One region of the Arthrobacter sp. I3 genome, then DNA from elsewhere that is predicted to be linked to it. Evidence: riboswitches for the same ligand, from Rfam matches in the RefSeq annotation. Region 1 holds a riboswitch; the other holds the start of a gene.
The links. Region 1 has a riboswitch for cyclic di-AMP ahead of Y706_RS0113200 (M23 family metallopeptidase). Riboswitches for the same ligand answer to the same signal wherever they lie in the genome.

Region 1 (8,439 bases):
CCCTCCGCGCAGCGACACTCCGACGCTGTGCGGCAGTTCGACGTGCGCGGCGTCCAGCGGTACCAGCAGCCCGCGCGCCAGCAGCCAGTCCACGGGGCCGACGTCGGCGCCTTCGTGGAGCACGGACGCCCGGCGCTGCGCCTGCGGGACGGCGCCCATGGCCCAGTTCCCGAACCGGGCCAGAAGGGCAGCGGTCCGGTCCGGTGCGGTGGCCAGGATTTGCTGGAGCGATTCCGGTGTTGCCGTCCAGTGCTGCAGGGACAGGGCGGCTTCCATCGGCGTCGTGGCGGGGGAGATGGACGCCCCGGCGCGGTGAAGTTCCCCCACCAGCTGCACCACGCGCTGTGCAAAGGCAGGCTGCAGCCGCACAAGTTCGGTGTAGCTGCGCCCGAGCCCCGCTGGGTAGATGCCAATCACGTCCTTGAGGCTGCCGACCGGAAGGTAGTGGCGCTGCTTGGCGGCGGCGGGGGTCGCGCCGTGCGGCGGATCGGCGCGGTGGACGAGGGCCAGTTCCTGCAGGGAATGGAGGAGCCGGTCGACGGCGGCAACCGAGGAGCCGTTGATCAGTTTCTTCAGCATCGCCGCCGACGCGCTGTGCCCGGTATCGGCGTTGGTGCACAGGTGCAGGGTTTCCAGGACCTGCATCTGCGGGCGGTTGAGCCGTTCGAGTGCCCGCTGCACGCTGACGCGTCCGCTGGCGCGGGCGGCGAGGGCGGCGAAGTCCGGGACGCCGGGAGAAATCAGGTCCGGCCGCGCGGAGAACAGGGCCCGCAACGATTCGTCGCTTCGTGCCTGAAGTTCCTTGCTGAGCGCGCGGATGAGGGACATCGCTCCAACGTTACCTTTCGCCGGGCCCGCGCGGGCGGCGCCGGGCTGCCACCGCGTCGACAACGAGCGCCAGCATGAGCAGGAATGCCACCGGGAGGCCGTAAAGGGCCGTCGAGGTAATCCAGGCCGGCGCCACGGCATTGTTGAAGGCCATGGCCATGACAGCGCCGACGGCAACGAGGGACAGCACAGCAAGGGTGGCCGCTACGATCATCAAAGGCCGCCGGTAACGCATCAGTGTCATGGGGGCAACGCTAACAGTCCGGCATCGCCCGCGCCTCAAGCCGTTAAAGTGAACCAGGCAGGATAACCTTGGAGATACAGACCAACACGGTCCGGGCAGTCATACCCTGAACCCGCGTATCCATGCGGATGCGGTGACCGCCGGCCGTGTCCCCGCAGAACGAAGAAGGTTGATTACGTGCCTACCGGCAAGGTCAAGTGGTATGACAAGGAAAAAGGCTTCGGATTCCTCGCGGGCGAGGACGGCCAGGAAGTCTTCCTGCCCAAGTCCGCGCTGCCCGAAGGCATTACGGAGCTCAAGGCCGGCACGCGTGTTGAATTTGGTGTAGCCGACGGACGCAAGGGTGCCCAGGCCCTGGGCCTGCGCGTGCTGGACAAGACGCCGTCCATCGCCAAGGCAAAGCGGCCCAGCGCCAGGGACCTTGCCCCGCTGGTCCAGGACCTCGTCAGCGTGCTGGATAACCTGTCCGGGACCCTGTCCGCGGGCAAGTACCCGGAAGGCAACAAGGGCAAGGCGATCGCAGCGGCCCTCCGTAAGGTTGCCGACGAGCTGGACGTATAAGGCTTTTGATGACTCAGGAACCTGATCAGTTGCCAGCGCCGGATGCCGGAACCGCAGCGCCCGCCGGGGCCAAAACCGGCTCCAAGCAGGGAATCCGCCCCCGCGCCGGCGTGCCCGTCTGGCGCACCGGCAAGCCTGACGCCTTCCTGGCCGCCGCCGTCGACGTCGCCCGCACCGCGGTGGAGGGCATTGCCCCCGCCGAGCAGATCGGCGAGCACCTCGGTGCCCGGAGCGAGGGCGACCGCCTGGTGACCCACCTGTTCGAATCCAGGCTCCCCGGATACCTGGGCTGGCAGTGGTACGCCGTGCTGACACGCAACTCGCGCTCCAAGGTGGTCACGGTGGACGAACTTGGCCTCCTGCCCTCCGAGGACTCCATCCTGGCACCTGCATGGGTTCCGTGGGCCGAACGGGTCCGCCCGGAAGACGCGCAGGCTGACGAGGCTGCCGAGGCGCCGTCCGGTCCCGAAGCGCCGTCGCAGGCGTCTGACGCCGACCAGCAGGATGACGCTGACGACGACGACGCCGACCAACAGGATGACGCTGACGCTGACGACGACGACGCCGACGACGCCGACACCGACGACGACGCCGACACCGACGACGACGAGCGGGAACGCTCAACGGGCGAGGCCGACTAGCGGTTGGAAGCGTCCGGGAGCGTGTCTGGGGAGGGCTGGGGCTGATGTCCACGTTCAAATCCCTGCACATCCTGAACTACCGGATCTGGTTCGTCGGCGCCCTTATTTCCAACGTTGGCACCTGGATGCAGCGCACCGCCCAGGACTGGCTGGTGTTCGCCCACCTGACGGCGCACGATGCCGGGGCGGTGGGAATCACGATGGCCCTGCAGCTGGGCCCGCAACTCTTCCTGGCACCCGTGGCCGGACTGGTCGCCGACCGGTTCAACCGCAAGCGGCTCCTGGTGCTGACGCAGTCCGCCATGGCGCTGCTGAGCGCGGGGCTGGGCATCCTGGTGGTCACGGGCGCGGCGCAGCTCTGGCACGTTTACGCCTTCGCCCTGATGCTCGGGGTAGTCTCCGCCCTGGACGCCCCCGTCCGGCAGACCTTCGTCTCGGAACTGGTCCAGGACGACTACCTCCCCAACGCCGTGGCCCTGAACAGCGCGTCGTTCAATGTTGCCCGGATGATCGGTCCGGCCGTCGCCGGCGTGCTCACGGCCGTCGTCGGGCCCGGCTGGGTCTTCCTCATTAATACGCTCACCTTTGTGCCCCTGTTGCTGAGCCTGGCGAAGATCCCGTCGTCGTCGCTGCGCCGGCTGCCGCGGGCACCGGCGGGCAGGGGCAGGATCCGGGAGGGGCTGCGCTATGTGAGGTACCGTCCGGATTTGGTCGTGGTGCTGGTGGCAATCTTCATCGTGGGAACCCTGGGGCTGAATTTCGCCCTGTTCATCGCAGCCATGGTGGGGACCGAATTCGGCCTGGACGCGGGGGCCTTCGGCCTGATGAATTCGATCATGGCCATCGGATCCGTCGCCGGGGCCCTGCTGTCCGCCGGGCGCGGCAAGCCACGGCTGCGGGTCATCTTCGGGGCGGCCGCCGCCTTCGGCGTGACCTCGGGCATCGCAGCCATGGCCCCGAACTACTTCTGGTACGGCGTCGCACTTGTGCCCGTGGGGCTGTTCGCGATCACCATGATGACGAGCGCCAACGGGTACGTCCAGACCACGACAGAGGCCGTCATGCGGGGCCGGGTGATGGCCCTCTACATGGCGATCTTCATGGGCGGAACTCCCCTTGGGGCGCCGCTCGTCGGCTGGGTGGCAAACACCGCCGGCCCCCGCTGGTCCATGGCGGTCGCGGCAGGCGCCGGCCTGCTGGCGGCCCTGATCGGGCTGGTGTGGATCATCCGCGCGAAGCACCTGCGGCTCCACTTCAACCGCCGCGCCCACGGACTCCGGTACTTCCGCGTCGAAAGCCGGACCGGGGCGGCCGGTGCCGGCAGGGACGCGCGGCCGGAGGCACAGCAGGGCCGACGGACCTGAAACGACGACGGCGCCGTCACGGCCTAGGTCCTCAGGGGCCGTGACGACGCCGGACGCGGGGCTACTTCTTCAGTTCCGCCACGACGAAATCGATGCACTCGAGCAGTGCCGAGACATCGTCGGGCTCGATCGCCACGAAGGTGGCGATGCGCAGCTGGTTGCGGCCCAGCTTGCGGTACGGCTCGGTGTCGACGACGCCGTTGGCGCGGAGCACCTTGGCGATGGCCGCGGCGTCGATCGAGTCATCGAAGTCGATCGTGGCGATCACGTTCGAGCGGTCCTCGGCCTTGGCCACGAACGGCGTGGCGTATTCGGACGCTTCGGCCCAGCGGTAGATGCGGCCGGCAGAATCCGCGGTCCGGCCGGCGGCGAAGTCCAGGCCGCCGTTGGCGTTGAGCCACTGCACCTGGGCGTCCAGGGTCACCAGGGTGGCCAGCGCGGGGGTGTTGTAGGTCTGGTTCAGCCTGGAATTGTCGATCGCCGTCTGGAGGTCAAGGAAGTCGGGAATCCAGCGGTTGCCGGCCTTGATCCGTGCCGCCCGTTCCAGCGCGGCCGGGGAGAACAGGCCCAGCCACAGGCCGCCGTCGGACGCGAAGTTCTTCTGCGGCGCGAAGTAGTACACGTCCGACTCCGCCACGTCCACGTTCAGCCCGCCCGCGGCCGAGGTCGCGTCCACGAGCACCAACGACCCCTCGTCGGCGCCGGCCACCCGCTGGACGGGGGCGGCAACGCCGGTTGAGGTCTCGTTCTGCGGCCACGCATAGACGTCGACGCCGGCCTCCGCCCGGGCGGTGGGGCGGGTGCCGGGTTCGGCCTTGATGATGGAGGACTCGGCAAGGAACGGCGCCTTGTTGGTGGCGGAAGCGAACTTTGAACCGAACTCGCCGAAGGACAGGTGCTGCGCCTTGTTCTCCACGAGCCCGAAGCTGGCAATGTCCCAGAACGCGGTAGATCCGCCGACGCCCAGCACCACTTCATAGCCTTCCGGTGCCCGGAAGAATTCGCTGAGGCCGCTGCGCACCGAGCCGACCAGGTTCTTCACGGGCGCCTGGCGGTGGGAGGTCCCCAGCAGCTTCGACGATGCCGCGGCCAGGGCGTCCATCTGTTCCGGCCGGACTTTGGACGGGCCGGCGCCGAACCGTCCGTCCTTGGGCAGGAGGTTGGCGGGGATCGTGATGCTGGTGTCGCTCACAGTGGCTCCAATTTTCGGCTGGTTCGTAGCGTGGCTGGGAGGTGGCGGGCAGGGATGGCTACCACGGACACCCCTCTTCATTCTGCCTGTCTTATTTTGCCTGACAGCTCCCGGCGATACAGAAAAAGGCCTGTCATAGTCCGGTCATTGAGACGCCGGGGACGGCCGGCCGGCTGGGGCTGGGACAATAGCTTCAGGTCGATCGAAAGATTATCCGGAGTAATTCAAAATAGGCTAGGCTGGCATGCGAACGTACGGCGGTTCCCGCCTGGGCGCATCCTGCATGCGGCCCGCACGCGGTACGGTGGGAATGACGCTAGGACTGCGCTCGAGGAGCTGAGCTGAATGACGGATCTGATCGATACTACGGAGATGTATCTTCGGACCATTCTGGAACTTGAAGAAGAAAACATCGTTGCCCTCCGCGCCCGCATCGCCGAACGGCTCCGCCACTCCGGCCCCACTGTGTCCCAGACGATCGGCCGGATGGAGCGCGACGGGCTGGTGGTTGTTTCCGGCGACAGGCACCTTGAACTGACGGAAACCGGACGGAAACGTGCAATCGGTGTCATGCGCAAGCACCGTCTGGCCGAACGCCTCCTCGCGGACGTGATCGGGCTCGACTGGGCCTACGTCCACGAGGAAGCGTGCCGCTGGGAACATGTCATGAGCGAACGCGTCGAGCGAAGAATCTTCGAGATGCTCAACCACCCGACAGTCTCGCCCTACGGAAACCCTATTCCGGGGCTTGCGGATCTTGGCGGCGTGCCCATTGGCGCCCCCGTGGACAGGCCCGTGAACTTGCTGGAGGCCATGGCCGGCTACGGGGCAACTTCCCGGGTTACGGTCAACCGGCTCGCGGAGCCGATCCAGGTGGAGCCGGAGCTTCTGGCCCAGCTCGACGAGGGCGGAATCAGGCCTGGCGCGCTGGTCTCGCTGGAGCGGGTGGGGGAGTACATCTCGGTCCGCGTCCCCGATATCGAAGGTGCCCTGGAGCTGCCGCCCGAGGTTGCCGCGCACGTCTTTGTAACAGTCGCCTGACCAGCCACTACGCGCCGGTCATGGGACGACCCACGAGTTGTCCACAATTGCGGTCACGGATTTATTACCGGGCGGCTTAATCGCCTATAGTTAGTGCCCAGTACCGATACCAAAGCGTTACCTGATCCGAAGCCGAGCCCTGCCAGCGGATCAGTCGCAGAACTACCTCCTGGCAGGGGCGGGGGAACCACTTTCGGCTGCTACTTCGGCAGCCTTGGGGTGAAGTCCGTCAGCGGCAAGCAGCTTCCACCGAAGGATCCCCTGGGGATGCCTCTATGCGTGGCTGCCTGCAACGGCGGACCGGGTCTTTGATCTCTCTGACCCGAATCCGACAGCTAACTTCGCAGGCCATCCAGAGAGGAACCGTTCTTGACCACCCAGACCGCCAGGGGCCGTCGCCGCGCGACCGGTCCCGCTCCGGAGCCGCGTCCCGTCGTCGCACACACGGCCGAACGCCCGCGGGACGTGCACCGCGATGAACGCCGTCGCCGTCGCAGTCCGTTCCGCCAGGTCACGGACTTTGCCGCGGCCAGCGGAGTCGGGCAGAAGGCCGGGATCGCACTGGCCGCAACTGGTCTGGTTCTCACCGTGACGGTCCCCGTCACGAGCCCGGTGATGGCTTCGAATCCGGGCGGATCCGGCGCGCTCTCCGCCGCCGTGCAGCCGGATGTCACCGCTGCCGCCGCCGCCAAAGTCGACTTCAGCCGCACGGCCGTCACCACGAAGGGCGATCCGGACGGGAAACTCAAGCAGCTGCTGAGTGCCCAGTCTGTGGGTACCATCACCCGCGCGGCATCGGCCGGCACCCTGGGTGCGCCGCTCGACCAGCTGGTCACGGCCTCGCCCTTCGGCTACCGTGTCAGCCCCATTACCGGGGGCGCGGGGGAGTTCCACCGCGGCCAGGATTTCGCCGCCCAGTGCGGCACGGCGGTCCACGCGGCCGCCAGCGGCACCGTGACCTTCAACGGCTGGCATCCCTTCGGCGGGGGAAACCGCGTGGTCATCGATCACGGCAACGGCCTGGAGACCACGTACAACCACCTGTCCTCGGCTTCGGTCAAGGTCGGCCAGAAGGTTTCCCGCGGTGACGTCGTCGCCATGAGCGGAACCACCGGCGCCTCCACGGGCTGCCACCTCCACTTTGAAGTGATGGTCAACGGCGATGTCGTTGACCCGCTCGGCTGGCTCTAAAAAGACGATGGGCTGCTCTCAACTTCCTGTGACACGCCGTGATCTGAATGTGACATTGGATCAGGACTGCTGTAGGGTTTGAAGCACGCCAACTTTTCCGAAGTTGGCGCTCTTGAGTGGATTGCCTAGCTCTGCCACCGCTCAAGGTCCGTTCGCATTACATCGTCTGGCAGGGGCGGGGGAACCAATTTTGGCCTTCGAAAGAAGGCCTTGGGGTTAAGTCGCAAAGCTTCCCAGGAAGCAGCGCGGCCGGGTGACTCCCATCCGAATCCGACAGCTCACCTCGTAGGCATTGGGAGAGGCTACTTTCGTGTCTTCACGCCACAATTCTGCGCGCATGCGCACCGGCGAGGCTCTGTCGAGCCCGCTGGAATCCACATCACGTGCCGCCCTTGCCGGCGCCCGGATTGGATCACGTTCCGCAGGCTCAATCGCTACCGAGCCCGGACAGCATGCAGTTTCCGCTTTTGGCGCGTCTTCGCAGTACACCCTTCGCTAAGTAACCCATTTCGGGGCGATCCGGCGTACCCCCAAGATGCCGGAGCGTCCTCAGTCCGTGCCCGAAAGCGCGCGGTCCAAGGATCACGAAAGAGAGAACTTAATGACTACTCGTGCAAACGTTGCACGGCACCGCGCCGAGGTCACCAAGACCAACTCGCTGGCTGTAATTGCTAAGGCTGTCGGCGACAACGCCGGCGGCGTGGGCCGTCAGGCTGCGGTCATCGCCGCAGCTTCCGGTCTGGTCCTGACCAGCGGAATCGCAGCCAACGCTGCTGAAACCAATGTTCAGCGCGAATCCACCTCCGCTTCGGCCCTGGAAGTCCAGTCCGCAGCTCCGGCCACCATCTCGGCCGCTTCCACCATCGCGATCTCCTACGAGAAGCCGGCCGTGACCACCACCCCGGCTCCCGTCGTCGAGGCTCCCAAGCCCGTCGTGAAGGTCCAGGACGCCACGGCCACGGCTACAGCCACCCGCGCCGGCGGCACCGAGCTTGGCGTCAGCGGCGGCGTCGCCGCCCAGGCCCCCGCGGGCATCGGAAGCGGCGCAGGCGCGACCATCGCCGCTGCTGCCTACGCACAGATCGGCGTGGCGCAGGACTGCACCGCCCTCGCCACCAACGCCCTGGCCGCGGCCGGCATCCACTACCACGGCTGGCCGGCAGGTTACCTGTCCCTGGGACGCACCGTGAGCGCCGCCGAGGCACGCCCGGGCGACCTCGCCTACTACCAGAACGGCGGCGTGGGCATGGCTCACATCGCGGTCTACGTCGGCAACGGCATGGCAGTGCACGGCGGCTGGAACGGCGGCACCACCGCGCTGTACAGCGTCAACGTCGGCTCCGGCCCGGTCTTCATCCGCGTCGGCGCCTAAGCACG
Region 2 (8,439 bases), on a different contig from region 1:
CTTTGAACGTTGATTTATTGAGCGTTGATTTATTGAACGGCGGTTTCTTGAACAACGGACCCCTCCGGGCTTTCGTGGCTGGCACGCACAACCGACGCTGCCAGGGCGGCGGATAATGCGGGAAGTTTCATCCGGCCCCTGCCGCAAGGCATGGGCGAGCAGACGCCGAACGGCGCAACGGGGCCCTGCAAAGGGGCGGTCCGGGGCCCTGCATTCGGGCCGGGCCTCGCGGCCAGCGGCCAACGTTACCGGACCGTTACCTCAGCCCGCAAACCTCCCGGATGAGTGACGTTCCGCACGCCGCCTCCGCCCGGGGTGCCGCGCTATACGCAGCTGGGCTGATATGCCGGGTTGCCCGGGCGGCCGGCCGGCTGACCAAGAGCGTCGGACACGAGACGCTGGGTAACGGGGTCGTTGGGCGCCTGGTCATGGTCAATCACGTCTGCCGGGCACTTGTCCTGGATGGTGATATTGGTGACCTGCTGGGCCGGGCCGGCGAGGAACTGGCTGGGGTAGGGCGTCACCACCTCGTCGTGCGTCGTGGAGATCACCGTGTAGGCCGGACCCGGAACCGTGTCGCCAATGGAGTTGAGCTCGGTGAGGAACGGAGAACCAGCCTGCTGGTCGGCGCAGGCCTGGCAATTCGAGCCTCCCACTGAGGTGGCCGGCGGAACGGCGTCCGGTGTCGGCGTGATGAGCCCGCGGGTTCCGTGGTTGGACGGGGCGATGCCCACAAGGTGGTTCACCTTGTCCGCGCCTCCAAGGAATCCGAGGTAGTAGCGCGGCATCATGCCGCCCTGGCTGTGGCCCACGAGATCAACTTTCCTGGCACCCGTCGAGGCCAGTACCTTCTCGACAAACGGGGCGAGCTGACGGGCTGAGTCTGCCACCGGGCCCGTGGCGTCGACGCCGTTGGTCGCACCGTAGTTCAGCGCGAAAACGCAGTAGCCCTGGCTCTTTAGCGCCGGCGACATCGTCGCCCAGTTCTTCGCCATATTTTCGAAGGTTCCCGGCACCAGGAGCACCGGGTAGGGGTGGGCTGCCGAGGGCCTGCAGGACCAGTCATTCGCGCCGGGCGGCGAAACGTCAATGGTGTCGGCCTGGGCCGCCGGCACACCCATCAGGGATGCGCCAAGCAGCGCCAAGGTCGCAGCTGCCAGCGTTGCGAATGCTGCGGGCGTTTTCGGGTATGGCACGGATTACCTCTTCGGTTGGACGCGTCATCTGTGACGGTCTGTGGGAATGGAAGTGAGGTAGGGATCAGCCCCCGTTGTGATCCGACTCACGTCTCTCAATTCACGCTAGGGAAGGTGCTCCGCGGATCGCTCCAACATGCACGTTTGTGCATGCATTTTTCGACGGCAATGGTGACAGTTGGGGTTCGCATGGGGAGACTGCTGCACAGTTGTGCAGGTACGGGCATGCCGCCCGCCGTCGCCTCCGGCCACCTCACTCTCCGGTCACCTCACTCTCCGGGCGGGAAATCGTAGGAGGCGTGGATCGTCGCCGGCGCGGTGCCGTAGGACAGGACGATCTCGTCGTGGGCCTTGAACGGGAGGTCCCGGATCCCGGCGTCGAACTTCCGGCCGTTCACGTAAACGGTCCAGCCATCCAGCGAACCCCCACCGGTGCCGGGGGCGCCGGTGCCACCGAGGACGCCCCACTCCGTCAGGAGCTGCCCGAGGGTGAACACCTGCCCGGCGGTGGGGGACTCGATGTGGACCACGCCAGTGGTGTCGTGGGTGTGCAGTGCTGAGATGCCGTTGGCCCTGTGGTCAGCTCCGGCGGTGATGCCGATATTTGCCGGCACCGCGATGGGCTTGCCGTCCTTCAGCACGTCCAGATGTGCGTGATAGTGGTCCACGTTGCCCTCCGCCGTCAGTACCGTGAGGCCGGCCTGGGAGATCCGGCCGGGCGCCCCCGTGATGTCTAAAGCAAAATCAGGGGACGGCGCCGCGGATGCCGCAGGTGACTCAGGAGACGGTGCGGTAGATGGCGCAGGGGCGGCGCACCCTGCCACCCCCAGCGTCATGGCGGAAAGTGCGATGGCGAGTGTCAGCTTGGTGTGCATGGTTGCGTAAACCGCTTTCGATCGGAGGCTTGCCAGTTCAGTCTAGGCAGATGGTCCGGGCCCACTGCCCACCAGGACGGCTTGGCACCGCGTTTCCGCCGCGAGCCGCGAGGGGAAAGAATGAACGGGTGAGTGATGCCGGCGAATTCATCGACCTCTCGCTGCAGCGAGAAGCTTCCTGGCGCCGCGCTGAGCAGCTTCAGGCGCGGCTGGAAACGGAGCCGGCGGGCAGCGGCCTCCGGTTCTACGGCACTTCCGTGGGCGCCGTGCGCGGCACGGTCCGGGATGCCGGCCGCCGCTATCCCGGGCTGTCCCGCGATGAGGTCACTGCGCTGAGTTCCGAACTGTGGGGCGCCGGGCCCGGAGGCTCCGGCCGGGGGCCCGTGCCGGTTTTCGAGCGCCGGCTGGCCGCCGTGGTCCTGCTGCAAGCCAACGTGACGCTGCTGACCAACTCCGACCTCACCCGGCTGGAGGGCTTCATCCGGCAGGCGCGGGTGCGGGACCTTGTGGATCCGCTCGCCGTCGACGTCGTCGGACCCCTGGTGGACGGACTCGATGTTCTGGTCAGGGTGCGGGCCGACAGCGTGCTGGACCGGTGGGTGCGCGAGCCCGATGCCTGGCTGCGCCGGGCCGCGCTTCTCTCGCCGTTGCTGGCGCTGCGCGCGGGCGCGGGGGACTGGGACAGGTTCGTCCGGCACGCCAACGCGGTGCTCGGCGAGCCGGGCGGGACGTTCGACGCCGACGGCACAGCGGTCCGGGATGCCGTCTCCCGGGTCCTGGCAGAGATGGCAAAGCGGAGGCCGGAGCTGCAATTCACATCGGTTGGAGAATAACCCTCCGAACCTTCGCCGCCGGCCCGGCTTTGGTCCAGGCATGTAGACATTCGGACTGTCAGGCCGTCGGACCCCCCGGATCGCCCTGCCCGACGGCGCTGCCGGAATTTCCGGACTTGCCGCCGGCATTTGCCGGGACCGCGAAAGTCCTCGCCGCCCGTGACCCGGCGACGGCGCTCGCGGCTATGGTGACAAGCGCTCCCACCAGCAGGGCCGCGGCCTCGCCTGGGAGCAGGACCTGAAGCTGCGTGCCGATGCTCGCCGCAGCCACCGGTACGCCAAGCTGGGCCGCCGACAACACCCCCAGCGACAGCGGGAGTCCCAGGAAAGCCAGGTCGGCGTGCGCCAGCAGGGCCCCGGCCCCCAGCAACAGGCCGAGGGCCATCATGTCCGGGTGCCCGGCCAGGTCCTTTAACGTCAGCGATGCACCCAGCCACACGAAGAAGAGCGGACCCAGGAAGCCGTCGCTGAGCGCGAACAGTTGCCGGGCCAGCCGCCGCGGTTCGCCGACCGCAGCCATCACCAGGCCGAAAGAAAAGCCTGCCATCATCACAGACACATTGCTCCACGTCGCGACACCGGCCAGGGTGAAGAGCACGGCCAACTGGATCCGTAGCTCCAGGGCAAACTTGCGGCTTTCCGAGAGCCGGTGCACGCGCCGACGGATTCCCTGGCGCTCCAGCCAGCGCAAGCCGACAAAGAGCACTACCGCGCACCCGGTCACCACGAGGACACCCAGCGCCGCCTGGACTGCGTGGGGCGGATCCACCAGGAGCGGCAACGCCACAATGCAGGCTGTGTCGGCAATTGCCACCTGCGCTGTCATAGCGACGACATCTGGCCCGCCGAGGCGCAGGGAATCGACGATTGGAAGCACCAGGGCGGCCGACGAGGACGCCAGCAGCACGACGTAGAGGGGAGCATGTCCAGTCCCGAACAGCAGACCGATGCCGGTTCCGACCACCACCGCTGCCGCTGCGGCCACCATCGCCCGGCGGGAGCCTTTGCCGAGGGCGCCACGGATGTGCGGATCCCGCACGGGAACGTGGGTGCCTGCCACGAACATCATCAGCGCAAACCCGATATTGGCCAGCAGGGTGAACGTCGGGTCCGCGGGGTCCACCAGGGCCAGGCCTGAGCGCCCGATCGCGATGCCGGCCAGCAGCTCACCCAGCATGACAGGCAAGTGCCAGCGCGCCGGCAGGGCCAGCAGGGGGCCGGCCAGGGCGATGACGGCGATCAGCGCCAGGGACAGGAAGGTCACGGTTCTCGGCGGCCGGCCGGCGCCGGGCCTGACCGCCGTTCCACCACCGCGTAGGCCTTGCCGTCCAGGAAGGCCCAGTCGTTGACAACCATGTACCCGAGCGCGTCCACCCGGTCATTGAGGATGTGCTCGTCGAAACCCCCGTCACGCGGTTCCGCGTCCCAGGTGCTCACGTGGACGTCCCCGCCGTCGAGGATCAGCAGCTCGGTGTTGACGTCGAAATCCTCTTGGGGCTGAGTGCTCAACTGGCAGATGGCGACACAATGGCTGTTCATTTTCGGGCCTCCGCTTCCGGTGGTGCTGATGGCATCATCCTATGTTCGGAAACGACGCCGCCCTATGGGCAAATTGCGGCCCGGCATCATGGCTCCGTTACCTGAATGTGACTTTCGGGTGCGGTTCGCGCTACGGTTGATGAGTGCCTGTTGTCTCCGATACGGGCGCTCCCCAGCCGATTGCCTAACTCTGCCGCGGCCCGGGGGTAACTCGCATCAACGTCCGGCAGAGACGGGGAAACCACTTTTGACCTGCTGATATGCAGGTCTTGGGGTGAAGCCGCACAGTGCCCGCAAACGACGGGCCCGGGAGTGCGGCCGGGTGCCTCCCATCCGAATCCGACAGCTCACCTCGCAGGCATTGGGAGAGGCTACATTTTTCATGACTTCAGTCAATACTTTTGCGCGCCATGCCGCCGTCCTCGCCGCCGCATCCGGCCTGGTCCTGACCAGCGGAATGGCCGCCAACGCCGCCACCGCCCCCGTGCAGCGTGACTCTGCTCCGGCGTCGAACGTCGACGTCACCGGACAGGTCAGTGCCCCGGTCAGTGCCGATTCAAGCGTCAAGATTAGCTTCGAGCGCCCCGCAGTGGATTCTATTGCCGCGCCGGTCATCGAACAGCCCGTCGCGCCGGCTCCGGCTCCCGCTGCAGCCCCGGCGGCGGCGCCCAAGGCTCCGGCCAAGCCGGTCATCCAGGTGCAGGCCGCTCCGGCAGCAGCTCCGGCAGCAGCGCCGGCCGCGGCGCCCGCGGGCGGACGCAACGCCATCATGCTCTCGGCCGCCTACAGCCAGGTGGGCATCACCCAGGACTGCACTGCCATGGTGGAAAAGGCCCTTGGCGCCGCGGGTAAGCCCGTTGGCGACATCGGTCCCCGCGCGTTCCTTGGCCTTGGAACCGTTGTAGCGACGCCGCAGCCCGGTGACATGGTGGTCCAGTCCGGCCACGTCGGCATCTACGCCGGCAACGGCCAGGTGGTCAGTGGCGGCATGAACGGCAAGAACCAGACCATGGTCCACCCGCTGTCCTGGCTCACCGCGACCGGCGGCGTGACGTTCGTCCGCGCCTAAGCCGCACGGCCCCGACCCGGGGCCAGACAGTCCGGAAAGACCGGCGCTCGAGTTCCCTTGGGGGCAACTCGACCGCCGGTCTTTCCTGTCTCCGCATTCGGGGGTCCGGGATCCCGATGGCATAGCTTTCCCCGGCGCAGGGTCCTCAGGGATTCCCGCTGCCCATGAGCGGAAGCCTCAATTTCATGACGGTTCCCTCGCCGCCCGTCGCGGCCACCTCGACGGTGCCCCCGGCCGCGACGGCAATCTCACGGACCAGGGCCAGGCCGATGCCAAAGCTCCGCTGTCCCTGTGAGGTGCCGGTGCCGGCCGTCCGCACGAACCGGTCAAAGATCCGGGCCTGATCGACGCCGGTGATTCCGGTCCCGGAGTCCGCCACCGTGATCACGGCGCGCTTCTGCTCGATTGAGGTCGTGATGGACACGCGGCCGCCCGGAGGCGTGTGGGCCAGCGCGTTGTCCGCCAGGGCCAGCACGGCACGCCGCAGCGCATTCTTCTCGATCCGGGCCAGCGGCCGGGCAGCGGCAGAGAATTCCAGGCGCACCTGCCGCTGCTCTGCCACCTGCTGGAGGCTGCCGGCGACGCTGGCGGCAGCGTCGGCGAGGTCGGCAGGGGGCGCGGAGCGGTCCGGGGCCTCCGCGGTTGCCGCGAGGAGCAGTTCGTTGACAATCCCTGTCAGCGTCGCGGCGTCCTCCCGGATCCGGGCCAGGTCGTGGCTTTGCCTGGAGCCGGGCACAGTGTTGCGCTGGGCCAGCTGGATCCTGGTGTCCAGGATGGTCAATGGGGTGCGCAATTCGTGGCTGGCGTCCTGGACGAAACGCCGCTCCCTTGCCAGGGCATCACTGAGGGGACGAATCGCGCTGCGCGCGCTGAGCCACCCGACGATGCCGGCCAGCAGGATTCCCGCCACCCCGGCGATGATCATGGCTTCGAGGACATCCTTGGAATCCAGGTAGGTGTAGGCCGTCCCGGCCGCCGCCGAGCCCGGCACTTCAGGATGGGCCAGTTGGTTCGTGAGGTACAGCGCCGTGGCGGCGAGCAGCCCGAGAACCATGACTGCGCACGCAGCACTGATCCGCACCGCGACCTTGAGGGAAGCCTTGCGCAGGATGGAGTGGTCCGGGTTTCCGCCGGCCGGCCGGCCGTCATTCATGGGCTTCGCCGATCTGGTATCCGAGGCCGTGCACCGTGCGGATCACGGCTTTGGAGATCTTCCGGCGCAAGTGATGAACATAGGTATCGATCACGCCGGGCTGTTCCGAGGCGTGGAAGCACGCCGCGAGGAGCTCATCCCGGGTGAAGACGCGGTCCGGTTCCGCGGCCAGGGCTGCCAGCAGCTGGCCTTCCTTTGCGGTCAGTGACACCGTTTGCCCGTAGACGGAACGGACGGAGCGCTGCGTTGGATCCAGTTCCCAGTCCCCGATCGCCACCGGTGCCGGGGCCGGGGGAGTGAAAGTCCGCGTCAGTGCGCGCAGGCGTGCTGCCAGTTCGCCGGCGTCGAACGGCTTGGTCACGTAATCGTTGGCGCCGGCGTCCAGGCCCCTGACTTTTTCGTCGGCATCGCCCAGCGCGGTCAGGATCAGGATGGGCGTGGCAATGCCTTTCGACCGCAAAGCCGTAATAAGGGCGGTGCCGTCCATGGCGGGCAGCCCGCGGTCCACCACCATGACGTCCCAGCTCCCGGTCAGCCCCTGGTGGAGGCCGTCGCGGCCGTTGGTGACCAACTGGACCCGGTAGTCCGGGCCCAGTAGCTCGGCGATGAGCGGTCCCAGGACGGCGTCGTCCTCGACGAGCAGCAGGGACGGAAGGTCAGCGGAGGTCATGTCAGCTATTCTTCCGCGGCCATTTCCTCAGTCCGCAGTCCGGCCCCGGGTTCTTCTGCCGTGTCGCCGGCGGCTTTGTCTGCGGCTGCGGCGGCGCGGCGGGAGTTCCGGCGGCGTTTGAGGAGCTGCACCACCCCCGGCACGACGGAGACGAGCACCATGGCCACGACGATGGCGTCGATGTTCCTGGCGATGATGTCAAAATGCCCCAGCCAGGTGCCAAGCATCGTCACGGAGGCCGCCCACGCGACGGCGCCGGTGATATTCCACAGGGTGAAGGATTTGTAGTCATAGCGCGCGGTCCCGGCGGTCAGCGGAGCAAACGTCCGGACCATGGGGACGAAGCGGGCCAGCACGACGGCGGCCCCGCCGTGGCGGCGGAAGAAGTCCTCCGTGGTGGTCAGGTGCGCTGTCTTCAGGATCCGGGCGTCGTCCTTGAACCATCGCCGGCCAAATTTCCGTCCGAGCATGTAGCCGACCTGGTCCCCGGCGACCGCGGCCGCGGTGACGACGCCGATCAGCACAGGCAACGTCAGTTGCAGCTGCTGGTGCAGAAGTCCTGCGGTGAACAACAGGGAGTCGCCGGGCAGGAAGGGAAAGAGCACGCCCGATTCGATGAAGACCATCACCGCGATCACACCCAGCGCGGCCGGGCCCAACCCGGCGAGCAGGCTTGCCGGGTCCAGCAGGGACAATGTTCCGGCGGCGTGGACGGCCGGAAGGGCGGCAAAAACGTCCAGGACGGGCATTCTCATTTCTCCTCAGCGCCCAGCGGCCGGCTGCCCGAACGGGCCCGGATCCGCTCCGCTATCCGCGGCGCGAGAAGGTTCCACAGTCCCGCCAGCAGGACCACGGCTGCGCACGAGGCCAGGAACGACGCCGCGACATCCGTGGGGTAGTGGACGCCGATGTACAGCCGTGACCAGGCTACGACGAGGGCCATCACCGCCGCCGCGACGGCCGTGACCTTGGCCCAGCGGGTTCCACGGGCCAGGAAGTACACTGCGAATCCCAATGCCACCGCAAAGGACACGTGGCCGCTCGGGAAGCTGTTGGAACCCGTTTCCGGAGCCAGGGGATCGAACAGCAGGGCAGGGCTGGGCC

Region 2: it holds a riboswitch for cyclic di-AMP, as region 1 does, so the genes downstream of both, Y706_RS0107850 (hypothetical protein) here and Y706_RS0113200 (M23 family metallopeptidase) in region 1, are expected to answer to the same signal.

The regions. Positions count from the first base shown of each region.
Region 1 is NZ_KI914930.1:15,885-24,323, reverse strand. It holds gene Y706_RS0113235 (helicase-associated domain-containing protein) at 1-828, opposite strand, end outside; gene Y706_RS0113230 (hypothetical protein) at 839-1,072, opposite strand; gene Y706_RS0113225 (cold-shock protein) at 1,250-1,633, shown strand; gene Y706_RS0113220 (DUF3027 domain-containing protein) at 1,642-2,274, shown strand; gene Y706_RS0113215 (MFS transporter) at 2,319-3,638, shown strand; gene serC (phosphoserine transaminase) at 3,700-4,830, opposite strand; gene Y706_RS0113205 (iron-dependent transcriptional repressor DtxR) at 5,176-5,871, shown strand; cyclic di-AMP (ydaO/yuaA leader) riboswitch at 6,021-6,236, shown strand; gene Y706_RS0113200 (M23 family metallopeptidase) at 6,241-7,062, shown strand; cyclic di-AMP (ydaO/yuaA leader) riboswitch at 7,185-7,368, shown strand; gene Y706_RS0113195 (NlpC/P60 family protein) at 7,664-8,434, shown strand.
Region 2 is NZ_KI914915.1:25,870-34,308, forward strand. It holds partial or broken gene Y706_RS29715 (hypothetical protein) at 1-55, opposite strand, end outside; gene Y706_RS0107825 (esterase/lipase family protein) at 324-1,121, opposite strand; gene Y706_RS24230 (hypothetical protein) at 1,466-2,071, opposite strand; gene Y706_RS0107835 (DNA alkylation repair protein) at 2,200-2,904, shown strand; gene Y706_RS0107840 (cation:proton antiporter) at 2,963-4,168, opposite strand; gene Y706_RS0107845 (hypothetical protein) at 4,165-4,413, opposite strand; cyclic di-AMP (ydaO/yuaA leader) riboswitch at 4,615-4,818, shown strand; gene Y706_RS0107850 (hypothetical protein) at 4,826-5,512, shown strand; gene Y706_RS0107855 (sensor histidine kinase) at 5,658-6,665, opposite strand; gene Y706_RS0107860 (response regulator transcription factor) at 6,658-7,335, opposite strand; gene Y706_RS0107865 (DedA family protein) at 7,341-8,084, opposite strand; gene Y706_RS0107870 (phosphatase PAP2 family protein) at 8,087-8,439, opposite strand, start outside.